Regions from separate parts of the Arthrobacter sp. UYCu723 genome, predicted to be linked through region 2. Evidence: predicted binding sites of a transcription regulator. Region 2 holds the regulator's gene; the other holds the start of a gene.

Region 1 (9,038 bases), 1.7 Mb from region 2:
CCCCCTCCTCTACCTGATCTACAGCCTGATCCGCGGTCCCATCGTCGACTGGTACCCCTACCCGTTCCTGGACCCCCGGGTCAGCGGCTACGGAACCGTCGCCGCCATGGCGCTGGCCATCGCGGCAGGAGCCTTCCTCTTCGCCCTCATCGCGGCGTTCTCCACGCGACTTCACATCGCCCCGAGACCTGCGGGAGTCACCTCCGGCGCCACCGAGGCACCCCTTCAAGTCGACGCCAGCACCATCTAAGGACCGGTCATTCAGAAGAGACCCGGCTGCTTCCGCCGGGTCTCTTTTGTCTCTCAGGACCCGACCCGACACGGACCGGGTGTCGTTCCTGGCGAGCCGATGTCCCGCTGGAGGTGGGCCGGTCAGTGCCTCTCGTATTCGACGTCGAACGGCATGGCTGAAGCATTCCACATGCCACGGAAGTAAAGACAGGCGAACGAGTTTGCCCAATGCACGGCAGCTTTCCTGAGGTCAGGCACGGCAGGCGGGACGTAACCCGGCGGTGCATTTCGGGGATTCCCGTTGATGACCGTGCAAAGCCCGAAATCGAACGGCCAATCGGGCCGAATCCGCTCCCGGCGACCGTTGGTGGACTCGCCAGCAGACGGTCTTTCCGCGTATGTTGGTGAGGGCGCCGTGTGGCGCGCTTCACGTTTCAATTGGCGCGCTTCACATATCAGATGAAGAAATGCTCCTTTGCAAATCGGCAAAACCTTGATGCAATGCCGCATCCAGGACCCGACGAGAGAATGTCGAAGGCGGCCTGGTACCCGCGTTCAGGAGGATAACAATGACCGGTAAATTTGAACTCTTCACCGACGAGGACATGTATTTCAGATTCAGGCTGAAAGCCCCCGACGGAACCGTGGTGGCCATCTCCAGGCCGTTTTCGGACAAGTCGGCTGCTGTCTCCGGCATCAGCGCGGTGCGCGAGTATGCCGGGCTGGGCCTCATCACCGATCTCTGCCCCGAAGTCCCCGCCAGCGGCTCATCAACATGGCCTCCTGCCCTCGACACCGCCCCCGCGCCCGCAGTTAGCCATTTCTCCGACCTGCCGCAGCCCACGGCGGGAACCCACTCGCCCGCAACATGCCAGCCCGCCGTCGCTCGTCGGCGCGTTTCCGCCGCCCGACCAAACAAGGTTGCCTGAACACCGCACGCATGGGAGCCGTAGGAATAGATTGGGCGGGAGGATGTTCCCATGCTGCCCCATGATCGGGTCGACACGCTGATCGGGGCCGGAGCCGGCACTCCGTTCGACGCCGGAAAGGGCCGTGCGATGAAGGAGTGGCTCACCGTCACGGCCGACGATGAGGAGTCATGGCTGGCCCTGGCCCGTGAGGCCCTGGACTTCGTGGGGTCTGCGCACCATTGACCTGCGGCGTGCCCGGCGTGGTTGAGTGGCTCTTGAACACCTTCGCTACGGGGCCTACGGTTGAAGAAATAGGGAAAGGGTGACCGCGGTGGAAATCTTCATGTGGTGGCTGGATCTGGATCTGGCGAGCAAGGAGTGGCTGCGGGAAAACCTGCGCGCCGCCGAAGTGCCCTTACCGGTGCTGCAGGGCATCGCGGAGGCCGGCGGCCCCCACCCCGACAATGTGGCGGCCGTGCTCACCGCCGCCGACTGGGACTTCATCGAGACCCAGTCCGAATTCGTGGACTGATTTCCGGCGGCAACAGGCTGGGGGGCGGCTGGCGGCAACAAGCCGGCGTCGTCCGTTGAGTGGAAATAACCATTGCGGCCGCCCGGCCGGAGTGGTTGCATGGGGGGCATGGCTACCGAAGAGAGTTATGTCCTGGCGATCGGCACGAAAAAAGGGCTCTGGCTCGCGACCAGTCCCGACCGCAAGGACTGGTCCCTGTCCGGTCCGCATTTCCTGATGAGCGAGATCCCCAGCATCGGCATCGACACGCGCGACGGCCGGACCCGGATCCTGGTCGGCGTCAGGTCGGAACACTGGGGTCCTACCGTTTTTCACTCCGATGACCTGGGCGGGACGTGGAGCGAGCCGGAGCAGGGCGCCATCCGTTTCCCCGAAGACACCGATGCCGCCCTGGAACGCGTCTGGCAGATCCACCCGGATGCCGAGTCCCGCCCCGGCGTCGTCTGGGCCGGCTGCGAGCCGATCTCCGTCTGGAAGTCCACCGACGGCGGCGAACACTTCGAGCTGAACCGGGGACTCTGGGACCACCCGCACCGCACCGAATGGGGAGCCGGGTACGGCGGCGCCGCGGCGCATTCGATCGTCGTCGACCCCACGGGAGAGAAGGTCCATGTTGCCATGAGCACCGGCGGGGTCTACCGCTCGCTCGACGGCGGCACTTCCTGGGAGCCCCGGAACAAGGGGATTTCGGCGTACTTCATGCCCGATCCCAACCCGGAATTCGGCCAGTGCGTCCACAAGATTGCGGCCGACGCCGCCGTCGACGGCCGCCTCTACGCGCAGAACCACCACGGCGTCTACCGCAGCGACGACGACGCCGAGCACTGGCAGTCGATCGCTGAAGGGCTGCCGGCGGACTTCGGCTTCGTGATGCTCACCCATCCGCGCCGGGCAGGCACCGCCTGGGTGATCCCGCTGAAAGCTGACGGTGAAAGGATCCCGCCGGAAGGCAAACTTGCCGTCCACCGGACCGACGACGCCGGCGCGAGCTGGAAACGGCTCGACTCCGGCCTTCCGCGGGCTGAGTTCAACGCCGTGCTCCGGGACGCCGCGTGCGTCGATGCGGCGGAGCCGGCCGGCGTGTACTTCGGGACACGCGGCGGGAGCGTCTACGCCAGCGCCGACGAGGGCGAACACTTCACCGAAGTGGCCTCCCACCTGCCGGACGTGCTGTGCGTGCGGGCCGCGGCCGTGTCCTCCGCACCCGTACCCGTTGCCGCGCCCGGCGTCGCCGTGAACGCCTGAGCGTCCATGACTGAGATCAGCGTCCTGCTTCCCAGCGTGCTCCAGCCGCTCGCCGGCGGGCAGTCCGTCCTGACTGCGCCCGCCGGCGCGGCGGTGACTGTTGCGGCGGTGCTGGACTCGGTGACCGGGGGCTACCCGGCGCTTTCCAGGCGTTTGCGGGATGAAACCGGGGCGGTCCGGCGCTACGTGAATATCTACGTCAACGGGAATGAGATCCGCCGGCTGCAGGGCCTGGCCACCGAGGTCTCCCCGGGCCAGGAACTGCTGATCATCCAGTCGGTCGCGGGAGGCTAGCGGTCTCAGGCGACCCGCCAGAGGCTGCACTCGTCCGTGTTGATGGCCTTGCGTGTGCCGGACTGCCGGTCCATGATCCAGACGACGCCGATTCCTGGCGCGGTTTCCTGCACGCTGCCGCGGCGGATCACGACGTCGTCGTAGTTCGGGCCGATCCGCAGGCGGGCCTCGATCTCGTCGCCGCGGTGCAGCTGATCCACAGCGCGGACGCGGGTCACATGGGCTTTGGCTTCCTTCAACATGGCGGGGCCTCCTGGAATGGAGCTGGTGCCTGCTCTTGCCGGCACTTCCAGTGTGACGTGCCTATGTTGCGGCGGCGTTTCGGCCCGGTAAGCGGTGCGTAAGCTCTGGGTAAGGTTTGGGTGCCCGCCCGGCAAAACTGTCCTCAGGGGTGTGTCGAGGAATACCTGCCGGCGGGGGCTGGCGGCGAGCGGACCGCCGGGTAAGAATGGGGCCTATGCGACTGCCCCTGATGCCCCCGATCGCGCCGATGCTGGCGAAGGCCGCGAGTGCGCTCCCCGGGGGAACCGGGGACTCGGGCTCCGGGGACTCCGGGCCGGGGTGGAGTTTTGAGCCGAAGTGGGACGGTTTCCGGTCCATCATCTTCCGCGACGGTGAGGAGGTGGAGATCGGCAGCCGCAACGGTAAACCCCTGACCCGTTACTTCCCGGAGCTGGTTGAAGCGCTCAAGGCGAACCTGCCGCCGCGCTGTGTGGTCGACGGTGAAATCATCCTGGTGGGCGCTTCCGGGGACCGGCTCGACTTCGATGCGCTCCAGCAGCGCATCCATCCGGCCGCAAGCAGGGTGCGGCTGCTGGCCGAGGAGATTCCGGCGAGTTTTGTGGCGTTTGATCTGCTGGCGCTGGCTGAGGAGGACTTCACCGCGCGGCCCTTTTCCGAGCGGCGCGGCGCGCTGGAACGGGCGCTGGCCGGGAGTGCCGCGCCCATCCATCTGACGCCCGCGACCCGGGACCGGGAGACCGCCGGGCAGTGGTTCAGCCAGTTTGAAGGGGCCGGCCTGGACGGGATCGTGGCCAAAGCCCTGGACGGTACGTACCAGCCGGATAAACGCGCCATGGTCAAGATCAAGCATGAACGCACCGCGGACTGCGTCCTCGCCGGGTACCGGGTGCACACGTCCGGGCCGGACCGCATCGGGTCGTTGCTGCTGGGCCTTTACGACGACGACGGCGTCCTCGCCAATGTGGGTGTGGTGGGCGCCTTCCCGATGCAGCGCCGCAAGGACCTCTTCGAGGAGCTCCAGCCCCTCGTCACCGGCCTCGAGGACCACCCGTGGACCCCGGCCCGGCAGGAGGAGGGCGCCCGGACGCCGCGGAATGCGGAGGGCAGCCGGTGGAGCGGGGGCAAGGACCTGTCCTTCACACCGCTCCGCCCGGAACGCGTCGTGGAAGTGAAATACGACCACATGGAAGGCGTGAGGTTCCGCCACACGGCGCAGTTCGTGCGCTGGCGCCCGGACCGTGATCCGCGCTCCTGCACCTATGAACAGCTCGAGGAGCCGGTCTCCTATGACCTGGCCCAGGTGCTGGAAACCGGCGGCCGCTAGACACTCGCGCCAACGCAGACGGCGGCCCGTCCCGGGAAGGGCGGACCGCCGTCGTAGGTGTTGCCGTTGAGCCTTAACGCAGTCCGAGTTCCTGGGTGGGGACCTTGAACGTTTCCTTGGCGGTCAGTGCCGAGACGGCAGAGATGACGCAGATGACCGCGGTGAAGATGCTGATCTGCACCCAACCGCCGGGCTTTATGCCGCCCATGGCTGCCACGATCGCCGGGGCAAAGCCGGCCATCAGGAAGCCGAGCTGGGTGCCGATCGCCAGGCCGGAGAAGCGGACCCTGGTGCTGAACATTTCGGCGTAGAAGGACGGCCAGACGGCGTTGGAGGCCGCGTAACCGAAGGAGAAGAAGCCGATCGCGGCGAGGAACATCAGCGGGACGCTGCCGGACTCCAGGCTCAGCAGGAACAACGGCGTCAGGACCGCGCTGACCAGGGCACCGTAGATGAACACCGGCTTGCGGCCGATCCGGTCCGCAAGCTTGCCGAACAGCGGCTGCGTGCCCAGGGCGACCAGGTTGGCGCCGACAACGAGCCACAGCGTGGTGGTGCCGTCCACACCGGCGACGTTCTTGGCGTAGCTGATGGCGAGCGTGCCGAACACGGTGGAGACTGCGGCGATGAAGGCGCAGGCGACCACGCGGAGGACATCGCGCCAGTGGTCCTTGAGGAGGTCGGCGACGGGGAGCTTGGAGATCTGGGCGGACTTTTGGGCTGCCTCGAAGGCCGGCGGCTCGTGCAGCGTCCGGCGGATGAAGAACGCAACCACAACGACGACGGCGCTGAGCCAGAACGGGATGCGCCAGCCGATGCCGTATTTGATCTCGTCAGGCAGGGCCAGGACCGGAATGAAGACGAGGGCCGCGAGGATCTGGCCGCCCTGGGTGCCCGTGAGCGTCCAGGAGGTGAAGAAGGAGCGGCGGTTATCCGGGGCATGCTCCAGCGTCATGGAAGAGGCGCCGGCCTGCTCGCCGGCTGCGGACAGACCCTGGCAGAGACGCGCCAGCACCAGAAGGACGGGGGCCCACCAGCCGACGGTCTTGAAGTCCGGCAGGCAGCCGATCAGGAAGGTCGACGCGCCCATCAGCAGCAGCGTGAACATGAGGACCTTCCGCCGGCCCACCCGGTCACCGAAGTGGCCCAGGATGACGGCGCCGACCGGCCGGGCGACGTAGGCGAAGCCGAAGGTTGCGAAGGACATGATCGCCGCGTTGGCGTCGGCGTCCGGGAAGAAAACCTTGGGGAAGATCAGGGCGGCGGCGGAGCCGAAGATGAAGAAGTCGTAATACTCGACGGCGCTGCCCAGGAAGCTGGCGAGGGCCGCCTTTTTCGGTGTCCCGGCCGGTGCGGCAGTGCCCGGCGTCGTGGACGGGAGTGTCTGGCTCATGTGTTCCTTTGGTGTGACGACATTGTCGCGGATGGATCAGGAAGGTCTCAGCCGCCGCATGATTCAAGTGTGCGGTAGCCGGAGGTCCGTGGAAAGACCCGGACTAGTAGCCACATTGTGGGAGCTACTCGTGCGATGTAGCAATCATGGCTGTGAGCGGTGTCACCTGTCAAGCAAAATAATCACCATCTAGAAATAGCTCTCACTATGTGAGAGCATTGAGTCATGAGTGTGAACCAAGACACAGAATCGACCGAGACTGACGCCCCTCCGACGCCGGCAGCCAAGTCCCCCAAGTCTCCGAAGGAGGACTCCCGGACGGACATGGTGGGCAAAGCCCTGGGCCTGCTGGTCCTGCTGGGTGACGAGCCCCGCGGGGCTAGCGCTGCCGAGCTGTCCCGCCGGGCAGATCTGCCGTTCAGCACCACCTACCGCCTGCTGGGCTCCCTGACCAGGGACGGTTTTGTGGACTACGAACCGGACGGCCGCCGCTACCACCTGGGCCTGCGCGTCTTCCAGCTCGGACAGCGGGTTTCCAACCACCACGGCTTTGCCGGCACGGCCCTGCCCATCCTGCGCCGCGTCACGCAGGAGACGGGGGAGGCCACCATCCTGTCCGTGCGCGACGGGGTCCACCATCTCACCGTCAACAAAGTGGACGGGCCGCAGACCTTCCGGGTCACGAGCGATCCCGGCCACCTCGGCGCGCTGCACACCACCTCGGTGGGCAAGGCGCTGGTGGCCTTTGCTGATGAAGCCGCCCGCGCCGAGCTCGTGGAAGGCCTGGAGCTGGCGCCGCTGACCGAGTTTTCCATCACGGACCGTGAGGCCTTCCGGGCAGAGATCGAGCTGGTCCGGCGCCGCGGCTACGCCACCATGGACGAGGAGAACGAGCTGGGCATGCGGGCCATTGCGGTCCCGGTCTTCAGCTCCCAGGGCCAGGCCTTTGCATCCCTGGCCACCGCCGTACCGGTCTTCCGGATGAGCATGGAGGCCCTCGTGGCTCTTGTGCCGCTGCTGCAGTCAGCAGCGGCGGAGCTGTCCGCCAGGCTTCCGCAACGGTGAGGCCGGCCATGAGTCGTCATCACCTGTTCGCTACTAGAACAACCGTGCAAGATGTGAACATTTGCGCTACAGTAATCCCCATCACCCGGCCCGCCGGCGACGCCCTGGGCGTCCCCGCCGGCCGAGTGCCGTTGTCAAAGGAGCTATACGGATGAGCAATCGAGCAGAGTCCTTCCTCGTGGGACTGGTGGGTGATGGCGTGATGCCGTCACTTACTCCCTATATGCACGAACGCGAAGGCGACCTCCAGGGCCTCCGGTACCTCTACCGCCCCATCGACCTCCTGGAGCTGGGGCTCCCCGGCGCGGCCGTGGGCGAGCTCCTCACCGGCGCGCAGCGCCTCGGCTTCAACGGGCTGAACATCACCCACCCGTGCAAGCAGCTGGTCCTGGAATGCCTGGATGAGGTCACGCCCGACGCCCGGCGCCTCGGCGCGGTGAACACAGTGACCATCCGGGACGGCCGATTCGTCGGCCACAACACCGATTTCTCCGGCTTCGCCGCGGCCCTGGCCTCGGGCCTGCCCGGCGCCAAGCTGGACCGCGTGGTGCAGCTGGGCGCCGGCGGTGCCGGGTCCGCCGTCGCCTACGCCCTGCTCACCGCCGGGGTCCAAGAACTCGAGCTCGTGGACACCGACGCCGGGCGCTGCGCGGCGCGCGCCACCGAACTCGCCGGGTTCTTTCCGGACCAGAAAGTCACGGCCCGGACGACGGCGGAGCTGCCGCGGCTGATGCCGCAGGCCGACGGTCTGGTGCACTGCACCCCGGTGGGCATGGCCGCCCACCCGGGCGTTCCGCTGGACATGTCCCACGTGGAGTCCCGGCACTGGGTCGCGGACATCGTCTACCGCCCGATCGAGACCGAACTGGTCCGCGAGGCCCGGGCGAAGGGCTGCGAGGTGCTCGACGGCGGACGGATGGCCGTCGGCCAGGCTGCCGACGCCTTCCGGATCTTCACCGGTCTCGAGCCCGATGCGGAGCGTATGCGGGCCCACTTCCTGGAGCTCGTCGCCGCGGAAGAGGTGGCCGCCTGATGCGCACCGGAATCGCCACCGTGTGCCTCTCCGGCACGCTGCGGGAGAAGTTGCAGGCCTGCGCCGTCGCCGGCTTCGACGGGATCGAGATCTTCGAGCAGGACCTCGTCACGTCCCCGCTGAGCCCGGAGGACGTCCGGAAGATGGCCGCGGACCTGGGCCTGAGCCTGGATCTCTACCAGCCGTTCCGCGACTTCGACAGCGTCCCGGAGGAACTGCTCGCCGCCAACCTGCGCCGCGCGGAGGCCAAGTTCCGGCTGATGTCCCGCCTCGGCATGGACACCGTCCTGGTCTGCTCCAACGTGGGCACCGCCAGCATCGACGACGACGACCTCCGCGCCGCCCAGCTTTCCCGGCTGGCCGGGCTCGCCGCCGACCACGGCATCAAGGTGGCCTACGAGGCGCTCGCGTGGGGCAAATATGTCAACGACTACGAGCATGCCCACCGGCTGGTGCAGACGGTGGACCACCCCAATCTGGGCACCTGCCTGGACTCCTTCCACATCCTGTCCCGTGACTGGGACACCGCGCCGATCGAGTCCTTCAATCCGGACAAGATCTTCTTCGTGCAGGTCGCCGATGCGCCGAAGCTGTCCTTGGACGTGCTGTCCTGGAGCCGGCACTACCGCGTGTTCCCGGGCGAGGGGCAGTTCGAACTCGCCAAATTCCTGGGCCACGTGGTCCGGGCCGGCTACACCGGACCGGTCTCCCTCGAGGTCTTCAACGACGTCTTCCGCCAGTCCGACGTCGAACGCACCGCCGTGGAT
Region 2 (9,038 bases):
TCAGGACGATGGACCACATCTAGGCGGCCTGTTCCGGGCCGGCGCCGGTTGCGCTGCCCGGGGCAGCCGCGTCCGGGGACCCCTTGCGCAGGCCCTCGACCCAGTTGCGCAGCAGGCGTGCGCCGGCGTCGCCGGACTTCTCCGGGTGGAACTGGGTGGCGCACAACGGACCATTTTCAACCGCCGCGATGAACGGGGCGCCGTGTTCGGACCAAGTGACCAGCGGCGCAATCATCCGGGGCTGGATCACGTCGAAATCCCAGTTCTGGACGCCGTAGGAGTGCACAAAGTAGAATCGCTCGTTCTCGACACCGGCGAACAGCTTCGAACCTTCCGGCACCGAAACTGTATTCCAGCCCATGTGCGGCACCACCTCGGCAGGCAGCAGTTCCACCTTGCCGGGCCACTCCCCCATCCCCGGGGCCTCGGTGCCGTGTTCCACACCGGCCTCGAACAGGACCTGCAGGCCCACGCAGATAGCCAGCACGGGACGGCCGCCTGCCACGCGGCGTCCGATCATCCGGATCCCGTCGACGGCCTTGAGCTCGCGCATGACCGTTTCGAAGGCTCCGACACCGGGGACGACAAGGCCGTCGGCGTTCAGGACGTCCTCGGGCCTGGCACTGAGGATGACCTCGGCGCCGGCCCGCTCGAGGGCACGGACGGCCGAGCGGACGTTGCCGGATCCGTAATCCAGCACCGTAACGGTGGGTTTGCCCTCGGGTGAGACGGGCTTCCGGCCGGCGTCGGGGTTGAGGATGGCGCCGTCCTGCAGCACCTTGCCGGTCACAGTGCACCCTTGGTGGACGGGATGCCTTCGACGCGGGGATCCGGCTCGACGGCGGCGCGCAGGGCGCGGGCGAAAGCCTTGAACTGGGCCTCGACGATGTGGTGCGGGTCCCGGCCGGCGGTGACATTCATGTGCAGGCAGATGCCCGCGTGCAAGGTGATCGCCTCGAAGACGTGCCGGGTCAGGGAACCCGTGAAGTGTCCGCCGATCAGGTGGTATTCCTGGCCTGCCGGCTCGCCGCCGTGGACCAGGTACGGCCGCCCGGAGACATCGACGACGGCGTGCGCCAGGGCTTCGTCCAGCGGCACCGTCGCCTCGCCGAAGCGGCGGATGCCGGCCTTGTTCCCCAGCGCGGTGCGCAGGACCTCGCCAAAGGTAATGGCGACATCTTCCACCGTGTGGTGGACGTCGATGTGCGTATCGCCTGTGGCCTTGACCGTCATGTCGATCAGGGAGTGCTTGCTCAGCGCCGTCAGCATGTGGTCATAGAACGGGACCGAGGTGCTGATGTCCGAGACGCCGGTGCCGTCCAGGTTGATCTCGACCAGGACGGATGACTCGCTGGTGGTCCGTTCCAGGCGGGCGGTCCGGGCAGCGGTTGATCCGGTGATGCTCATGTGCAGGTGTCCTTTTGTGATGAAGGCGGTGCTAGGCGTTCTGGCGTTGTACTTGACCCGGAGTCAAGTCTAGGCCCGCTGTTTCGCGGGGCTGCTCAGGATCTGGTCGAGGGCCTCAAGGAAAGCTGTGGTTTCCGTCTCAGTGCCGGCGGTGACGCGCAGGTGGCCGGGGATGCCGACGTCCCGGATGAGCACCCCGGCGTCCAGCAGTCCCTGCCAAACCGCGTGCGGGTTTTGGAGACCGCCGAAGAAGACGTAGTTCGAATCCGAGGCGGACGGCTTGAGGCCCATCCGCTGCAGTTCGGCAACGATCCTGTCCCGCTGCCGCTTGATGTCCTCGACGTCGGCCATGAGCGCCACGCGGTGGTGCAGGGCGGCAAGGGCGGTTGCCTGGGTGATGGCGGAGAGGTGGTAGGGAAGCCGGACGAGGCGAAGGGCGTCGGCCACCCCGGGGGCTGCCGCCATGTAGCCCACGCGCGCGCCGGCAAGGGCGAAGGCCTTGCTCATGGTGCGCGAGACGATCAGCCGTTCCCGGCCCGGCAGCAGCTCGAGCGCACTCGGCGTACCGTCGTGGGCGAACTCGTGGTACGCCTCATCGACGATCACGATCGTCTGGCTGGCTTGGCCGGCCTCGTACACAGCCTGCACCACTTCGAGGCCCAGGCCCGTGCCGGTGGGGTTGTTCGGGGAGCAGAGGAAGACGATGTTGGGCTGAAGTTCGCGGACCTGGCGCGCCGCCGACTCCGCACTCAGCCCGTAGTCATCGGCCCGCACCCCCACGATGTATTCCGTGTCCGTCCCCGCGGCGAGCAGGGGGTACATGGAGTACGTGGGAGGGAAGCCCAGTGCCGTGCGTCCGGGTCCGCCGAAGGCCTGGAGGATCTGCTGGAGCACCTCGTTGGAGCCGTTCGCTGCCCAGATGTGCTCCGCGCCCAGCCCGTGACCGAGGTATTCCGCCAGGGCTTCGCGCAGTTCCGTGAACTCGCGGTCCGGATACCGGTTCAGGCCGGCCGCTGCCTCTGTTACGGCCGCGGCGATGGCCGCTCGGACGTCCGCCGGCACACCGTGGGTGTTCTCGTTGACGTTGAGCAGGATGGGGACGTCCAGCTGGGGTGCCCCGTAGGGGCTCATTCCCCGCAGATTGGTCCGGAGGGGAAGTCGGTTCAGGCGCTCTAACTGGTCAGTCACTTCAGTAGTTTAAGTGAGACGGCGGCGGGCCCTGAAACTGTGACGGCTCGGGCCAGGTCCGTCGGCGCCTTGGCGGCTGCTTGGTACGCGACGTTCCCGGGGCCGGAAGACTACTGGGCTGGACTACTGGGCCGGGACGAAGAGCGTCTGGCCGGGCAGGACGCGGGCGGCATCGAGGTTGTTGAGCTGGACGATGTCGGCGACGATGTCGCGGGGGTCGCGCCCGGGTGCCACGGTCCCGGCGATGGCCCACAGCGATTCCCCGGGCTGCACCGTGACAGAGACGGTGGGGGTCAGTGACAGCTCCTCAACAGATTCGGAAGCCTTGGCAGGTGCATTCAGGAAGCCGCTGAAGGAAAGGATCAGGGCGGCCAGCAGGATCAACGGCACTCCGAAGAAGACGAACCGGCCCCGCCTGGTCAGCCGCAGGGGTGCCTGCTTGGTGCGGGACGCACCGCCGGCCGGAGCGGCCGGACGGAACGAAACCCGAGGTACGGACCGGCCATACCCGCCGGATGCGTCATGGCCGAAAGTGTCGTGAAACGCGCTTGATGCTGACATGAACTGAGCCCTCCTGGACCATACTGTGCCGCCCGGTGTACTCCACGTACCTGCCGCCAACCGGCCTAACCTTCGAACATAGAACCGAACAAACGCCCTCATCCAACTGCGATACTCTCATCCAGCCCCCGGAGGTTCGAACACATCTTCGAACTTCACCTGTCCAGTTTTAGCACCTATTAACGAACATTGTCGAGACTCGCTAGAACAAATGTTTGAAAAAACTGTGTGGCTGGCCTACGTTTGAGTCACAGGACAACCACTTCTGCAGTCGATCATCAGTAGTTGATCAGCGGGGTCTGACATTCAGGCCGGAAGGTCCCGGTAACTGCCGCAAGGCAGCCGGGCGGATTGGAAAGGCATTGGCGAATATGGCAGCACCAGCCACCGGCGGCCGGGCGTCCCAACGGAGCCCGCAGTCAGCCAGGCCTCCCAAGAGCCTGACCGTCCGGCAGAAGAAGATCCTCGAAACCATCCAGCGTTCGGTGACGGACAACGGCTACCCTCCCTCCATGCGCGAGATTGGCGACACCGTGGGACTGGCGAGTCTCTCCAGCGTGACGCACCAGCTCTCCCAACTCGAGAAGCTCGGCTACCTGCGGCGGGATCCCAAGCGGCCGCGCGCCATGGAAGTGCTCATGCCGTTGACCCTTGACGAGGGCAGCTCCAAGGTCTCGGGAGTGGCGAAGTCCAGCGGCCTGCGTGCCGTGGGCGGGCTGTCCGTCTCGGAACTGGCCAGCGCTACGGATACCGCAATGGTCCCCCTCGTCGGCCGTATCGCGGCCGGTGGCCCCATCCTCGCGGACCAGGTTGTGGAAGACGTCATGCCGTTGCCGCGCCAGCTGGTGGGCCACGGAGAGCTCTTCATGTTGAAGGTGGCGGGCGACTCGATGATCGATGCCGCCATCTGCGACGGCGACTGGGTGGTGGTGCGCCGGCAGGGTGACGCCGTGAACGGCGACATTGTTGCCGCACTGCTGGACGACGAGGCCACGGTCAAGACGTTCCGCCAGCGCGACGGCCACACCTGGCTGTTGCCCCAGAACACGCAGTACGAGCCAATCCTCGGCGACCACGCCGTCATTATGGGCAAGGTCGTCTCGGTCTTGCGCTCCCTCTAGCACCTGCCACACAGAGCCCCGCCGGCGTCCCCCGGACGGGGGATGCCGGCGGGGCCCAACACATTCCCTGCTGCGGGGTGCTCCGTCCGCCTACTTGGCGGTCTGCGCCGACTCCTTGTAGAGCCGTTCCAAAGCCGCCATGGCAATTGCCGGATCGGTGGTCGGCCAGAACGGCGGCAGAGCGGCCCGGAGGAATCCCCCGTAGCGTTCCGTGGACAGCCGCGAATCCAGCACCGCCACGACTCCCTTGTCCGTCGTCGTGCGGATCAGCCGTCCGGCTCCCTGGGCCAGCCGGATCGCGGCGTGGGTTGCGGACACACTCATGAATCCGTTGCCGCCGGCCTGGGCCACCGCGCGGGAGCGCGCTGTCATGAGCGGGTCATCCGGCCGCGGGAACGGAATCCTGTCGATGACTACGAGCCGGCAGGAGCCCCCCGGGACGTCGACGCCCTGCCACAGGGACATGGTGCCGAAGAGGCAGGTGTCCGGTTCATCGGCGAACTGGCGCACGAGCGCCGTCATGGTCGAATCCCCCTGGCACAGAATGGTCATGTCCAGCCGGGGGCGCATCGCCTCGGCGGCGTCCTCGGCAGCCCGCCGGGACGAGAAGAGGCACAGTGCCCCTCCGCCGGAAGCCCGGATCAGTTTTTCCAGCTCGTCCAGCGCCTCCGGGGACGTGCCGCGGCCGGGCTTGGGCAGGTGCTTGGCAACATAGAGGATGCCCTGCTTGGGGTAGTCGAAGGGCGAGCCGACGTCGACTCCGGTCCAGCTGGGCGCGCCGGGGCCTACCAGGCCCAGACCTCCGGCCGCCGGTTCGAAGGCGGAGCCGATGGCCAGGGTGGCCGAGGTCAGGATGACCGTGTGGTCCGCGAACAGACCCTCGCGGAGCCGTCCGGCGACGCTCAGCGGGGCCACGTTGATCAGGGCCGGTGCGCTCTCGTCCGGCTGGGAGTATCCCTGCGCAGGGTCGAAAGTGCTGTTCCGGGAAAACCAGACCACCTCGCGGTTTTCGCGGGCAGCGAGCAGCCGTTCGCAGAGTTCCAGGATGACCATGAGGCGGGAGCGCGCGAGCTGGCGCCCGCCGTCGGCGGTGTTGGCGCTGTCCCCCTTGGAATCGGAGAGCGCGGCGCGGCAGGCGTCACGCAGCTGGTCCACGGAGTCGAGCTGCTCGCTGTTGAGCCCGTTGGGCATCAGCCCGCTGGGGACGCCTTCAATGGCAAGCTCGAGGTTGGACGCGGCGTTGTTGAGCGCGTCCACCGTGATGCCGGTGTGCTTCCGGGCCCCGGAGGCGGCGACATGCACCATTGCCACGGAGAGCTGGCCGGACACGGCCCCGGTGACGCGGTCCTGCAGCTCGTGCGCCTCGTCCACCACCACGACGTCGTACTCGGGCAGCACGGCGAGGCCTTCGAAGGCGCTGACCGCCAGCATGGCGTGGTTGGTGACGACGACGTCGGCGTCGGCAGCGTTCTGCCGGGCCAGTTCGCTGAAGCATTCGGCCGCCAGGGGGCACTTCTGCGCGCCGAGGCATTCCATCGACGTGACGGAGACCTGGCGCCAGGCGCGGTCCGTCACACCGGGCATGAGCTCGTCACGGTCCCCGGTGGCGGTCTCCTCGGCCCATTCGCGCAGCCGGACGACTTCCTTGCCGAGCTGGGAGGAAGGGCCGCCCATGGCGGCAGCGAAGTGCGGCACGGACGTGTCCTCGCCGAGGGAGAAGAGCTGGCCCTCGGAGGGTTCTTCGGAAGGGAAGCCTCCCTCGAGCTTGTGTTTGCACACATAGTTGGAGCGGCCCTTGACGAGGGCCACCTTGACCGGGCGGTCCAGGGCAGGGGTGATGGTCTTGAGCAGCCTGGGCAGGTCGCGGCCCACGATCTGGGTCTGCAGGGCCAGCGTGGCGGTGGAGACGAGGGTGGGTTTGTCACTGACAAGGGAATGCGCGATCAGCGGGATCAGGTAGGCCAAGGACTTGCCAGTGCCGGTGCCGGCCTGGACCAGCAGATGGTCGCCGGTGTCGATTGCCTGCGCCACCTGCCGGGCCATCTCGTGCTGGCCGCTGCGGCTCTGTCCGCCCATGCCTGACACCGCCCTGTCGAGCAGATCGATCACGAACTCCTCGCCGGGTGGTCCGCCGGTTCCTGCTGAACCCTTGCCTGCTGAACCCTTGCCTGATGAAGCCTTGCCTGCTGAAGCCTTTCCGCCGGACGCGTCCCCTTCCGGGTCCTCCCCCGCCGGGCGGTTCGCGTCCGGGTCCCCCCCGGCCACCGCTGCCTCAGTCATTGCTGATGAACGAATCCAGTTCAGCGGCCAGGCCCTCGCGCACCATCACGACGGCGCGGGTGCCGGTCTCCTCGTGGTCGAGGCTGAGGATCTCGGCGTCGGTCTCGTGCAGTTTGTTGAGCAGGTCCCCACGGTTGTACGGGATCATCAGTTCCAGCTTCACGCTGGGCCGCGGGATGCCCTCGCTGATGGCCTTGAGCAGTTCCGGGATGCCCTCGCCGGTGCGTGCCGACACCACAATGTGGCGCGGTTCGCGCTGCTTGAGCCGTTCGATCACGAACGGGTCGGCGGCGTCGGCCTTGTTCAGGACGATGATTTCCGGCACCTTGCGGGCGTCGACCTCGCTGAAGACCTTGCGGACGGCGGCAATCTGGCCCTCCGGATCCGGGTGGGAGACGTCGACGACGTGCAGGATCAGGTCCGAGTCGGCAATCTCTTCCAGGGTGGAGCGGAAAGCCTCCACGAGCTGGGTGGGCAGCGAGCGGACGAACCCCACGGTGTCGGCGAGGGTGTAGCCCAGTCCGTCCGAGGTTTCGGCCTTGCGGACCGTCGGGTCGAGGGTGGCGAACAGTGCGTTCTCCACCAGGACGCCGGCGTCGGTCAGCCGGTTCAGCAGTGACGACTTGCCGGCGTTGGTGTAGCCGGCGATTGCCACCGAGGGCACTGCATTACGACGGCGGTTGGCGCGCTTCGTTTCCCGGGCTGGCTTCATCGCGGCGATCTCGCGCCGCAGCTTGGCCATCCGGGTGCGGATCCGGCGCCGGTCCAGTTCGATCTTGGTTTCACCGGGACCACGCGAGCCCATGCCGGCACCGGCGCCGCCCACCTGCCCACCGGCCTGGCGGGACATCGAATCACCCCAGCCGCGCAGGCGCGGGAGCAGGTATTCGAGCTGGGCCAGTTCGACCTGGGCCTTGCCTTCGCGGCTCTTGGCGTGCTGCGCGAAGATGTCGAGGATCAGGGCCGTGCGGTCGATGACCTTGACCTTGACAATGTCTTCCAGGCTGCGGCGCTGGGACGGAGCCAGTTCGGCGTCGACCACGACGGTGTCCGCGCCGGTGGACATCACGATGTCCTTGAGTTCCTGGGCCTTACCGGAGCCAAGGAAGGTGCCCGGATCGGGCTTCTGGCGGCGCTGCACAATCCCATCGAGGACCTCCGAGCCGGCGGTCTCGGCCAGGGCGGCGAGTTCGCGCAGCGAGTTCTCGGCGTCGGCGAGGGTGCCTTCAGTCCAGAGACCGGCGAGGACGACGCGTTCGAGGCGCAGTTGCCGGTATTCGACCTCGGTGACGTCTTCCAGTTCGGTGGACAGGCTGCCGGTACGGCGCAGTGCGTGCCGTTCCTCAAGGTCCTGCTGGTCGCCGTCGTAGTTGCTGTGTTCCTCGTCCGGCCGTGAGATCGCCTGGGCCTTGCCGAGCACCGACTTGGACTCGCCGGCGGCCGGGGACGCCTTCCGGGCAGGGGTTTCCTTGGAGAGGATCCGGTCGATGACAGCTTGGATTTCCGCAGGACTCATGTCCTGGGCTGCTGAATCGGGTCCGGTGTTGGGCTGACTGGTCATGGTCTCCTTTGAAGGTTCGGCAATTTCAGAATAGTGCCGATCGGTGCCGTGTGGGGCGGAATTCGCGCTGGGCTGACGACTATTGGTCAAACGGGCCTCCTGGGATGCCCGCGGCGGCGGTGCCGGGGCAGGGTGGGCTCCGGGTGGGAGCGGGAGAAGTGGGCGGAAACTAAGGACCGATCCTGGCGGATCAGGCCGCTTTCGAGGGATGTTCATTCGCTGAGCATTGCGGGACTCCAAGTGATGCGGGCGCCGGACAGGGAAGGAATCACTGGATTGGGCGCGCTGCACGAAAGAAACTTGCGGAAGGTAGGGACCTGCGTCGCTGCGGGGACGGGACTTAACCCGTGCCGGCTACTTGAAGTTCAAGAACATGCCTCAAAGACTAGCAGACTGTCATTCTGCCCGGACCGGCAGGCGCCCGGCGGGGCGGCCACTGCTTCCCGGCGGGTTCGCATCGGGGTTCGCATCGGTTTCCCATCGGTTCCCATCGGTTTCCCCTGCGGTTCCCATCGGTTTCCCATACAGGTCGAGGGCCAACTAATCTGGCCAGTTATGGAGTCTGCACACTATTTCAGCGCCCAGCCGGCCGGGCCGTTCACCCGCAAGCCACTGACCGTGGAGCTTGCCGGTGAGACACGCCACCTGCAGACCGCCTCGGGAATCTTCAGCCCGGACGGCATCGACAAGGGAACGGCCGTGTTGCTGGCCGATGTGCCCTCCCCTGCGCCACAGGGAAACCTTCTGGACATCGGCTGCGGCTGGGGCCCGATCGCGCTGACCATGGCGCTGCGGGCACCTCATTCACGCGTCTGCGCGGTGGATGTGAACGAGCGCTGCGTGACGCTGACGAACGAGAACGCGGCGCTCCTGGGGCTGGGAAATCTCACAGCCAGCACACCCGACGCCGTCGATCCGGA

Evidence for each region. Region 2 encodes LexA, which represses DNA repair genes until DNA is damaged. Its sites were predicted from a motif close to TCGAACANNTGTTCGA; they were not measured.
Region 1: ACVWZ8_RS08535 (shikimate dehydrogenase) is a predicted target of LexA. The motif match lies at 7,273-7,288, and genes of this name have one in related genera.

The regions. Positions count from the first base shown of each region.
Region 1 covers NZ_JBSSBW010000001.1:1,818,404-1,827,441, forward strand. The annotation lists gene ACVWZ8_RS08485 (Pr6Pr family membrane protein) at 1-250, shown strand, start outside; gene ACVWZ8_RS08490 (YegP family protein) at 801-1,160, shown strand; gene ACVWZ8_RS08495 (hypothetical protein) at 1,212-1,385, shown strand; gene ACVWZ8_RS08500 (hypothetical protein) at 1,474-1,674, shown strand; gene ACVWZ8_RS08505 (WD40/YVTN/BNR-like repeat-containing protein) at 1,774-2,919, shown strand; gene ACVWZ8_RS08510 (MoaD/ThiS family protein) at 2,926-3,213, shown strand; gene ACVWZ8_RS08515 (hypothetical protein) at 3,219-3,455, opposite strand; gene ACVWZ8_RS08520 (ATP-dependent DNA ligase) at 3,671-4,780, shown strand; gene ACVWZ8_RS08525 (MFS transporter) at 4,854-6,173, opposite strand; gene ACVWZ8_RS08530 (IclR family transcriptional regulator) at 6,399-7,238, shown strand; gene ACVWZ8_RS08535 (shikimate dehydrogenase) at 7,390-8,271, shown strand; gene ACVWZ8_RS08540 (bifunctional sugar phosphate isomerase/epimerase/4-hydroxyphenylpyruvate dioxygenase family protein) at 8,271-9,038, shown strand, end outside.
Region 2 covers NZ_JBSSBW010000001.1:125,108-134,145, forward strand. The annotation lists gene ACVWZ8_RS00560 (hypothetical protein) at 1-19, opposite strand, end outside; gene hisH (imidazole glycerol phosphate synthase subunit HisH) at 20-790, opposite strand; gene hisB (imidazoleglycerol-phosphate dehydratase HisB) at 787-1,407, opposite strand; gene ACVWZ8_RS00575 (histidinol-phosphate transaminase) at 1,477-2,595, opposite strand; gene ACVWZ8_RS00580 (LysM peptidoglycan-binding domain-containing protein) at 2,719-3,156, opposite strand; gene lexA (transcriptional repressor LexA) at 3,528-4,277, shown strand; gene ACVWZ8_RS00590 (ATP-dependent DNA helicase) at 4,368-6,557, opposite strand; gene hflX (GTPase HflX) at 6,550-8,118, opposite strand; gene ACVWZ8_RS00600 (class I SAM-dependent methyltransferase) at 8,674-9,038, shown strand, end outside.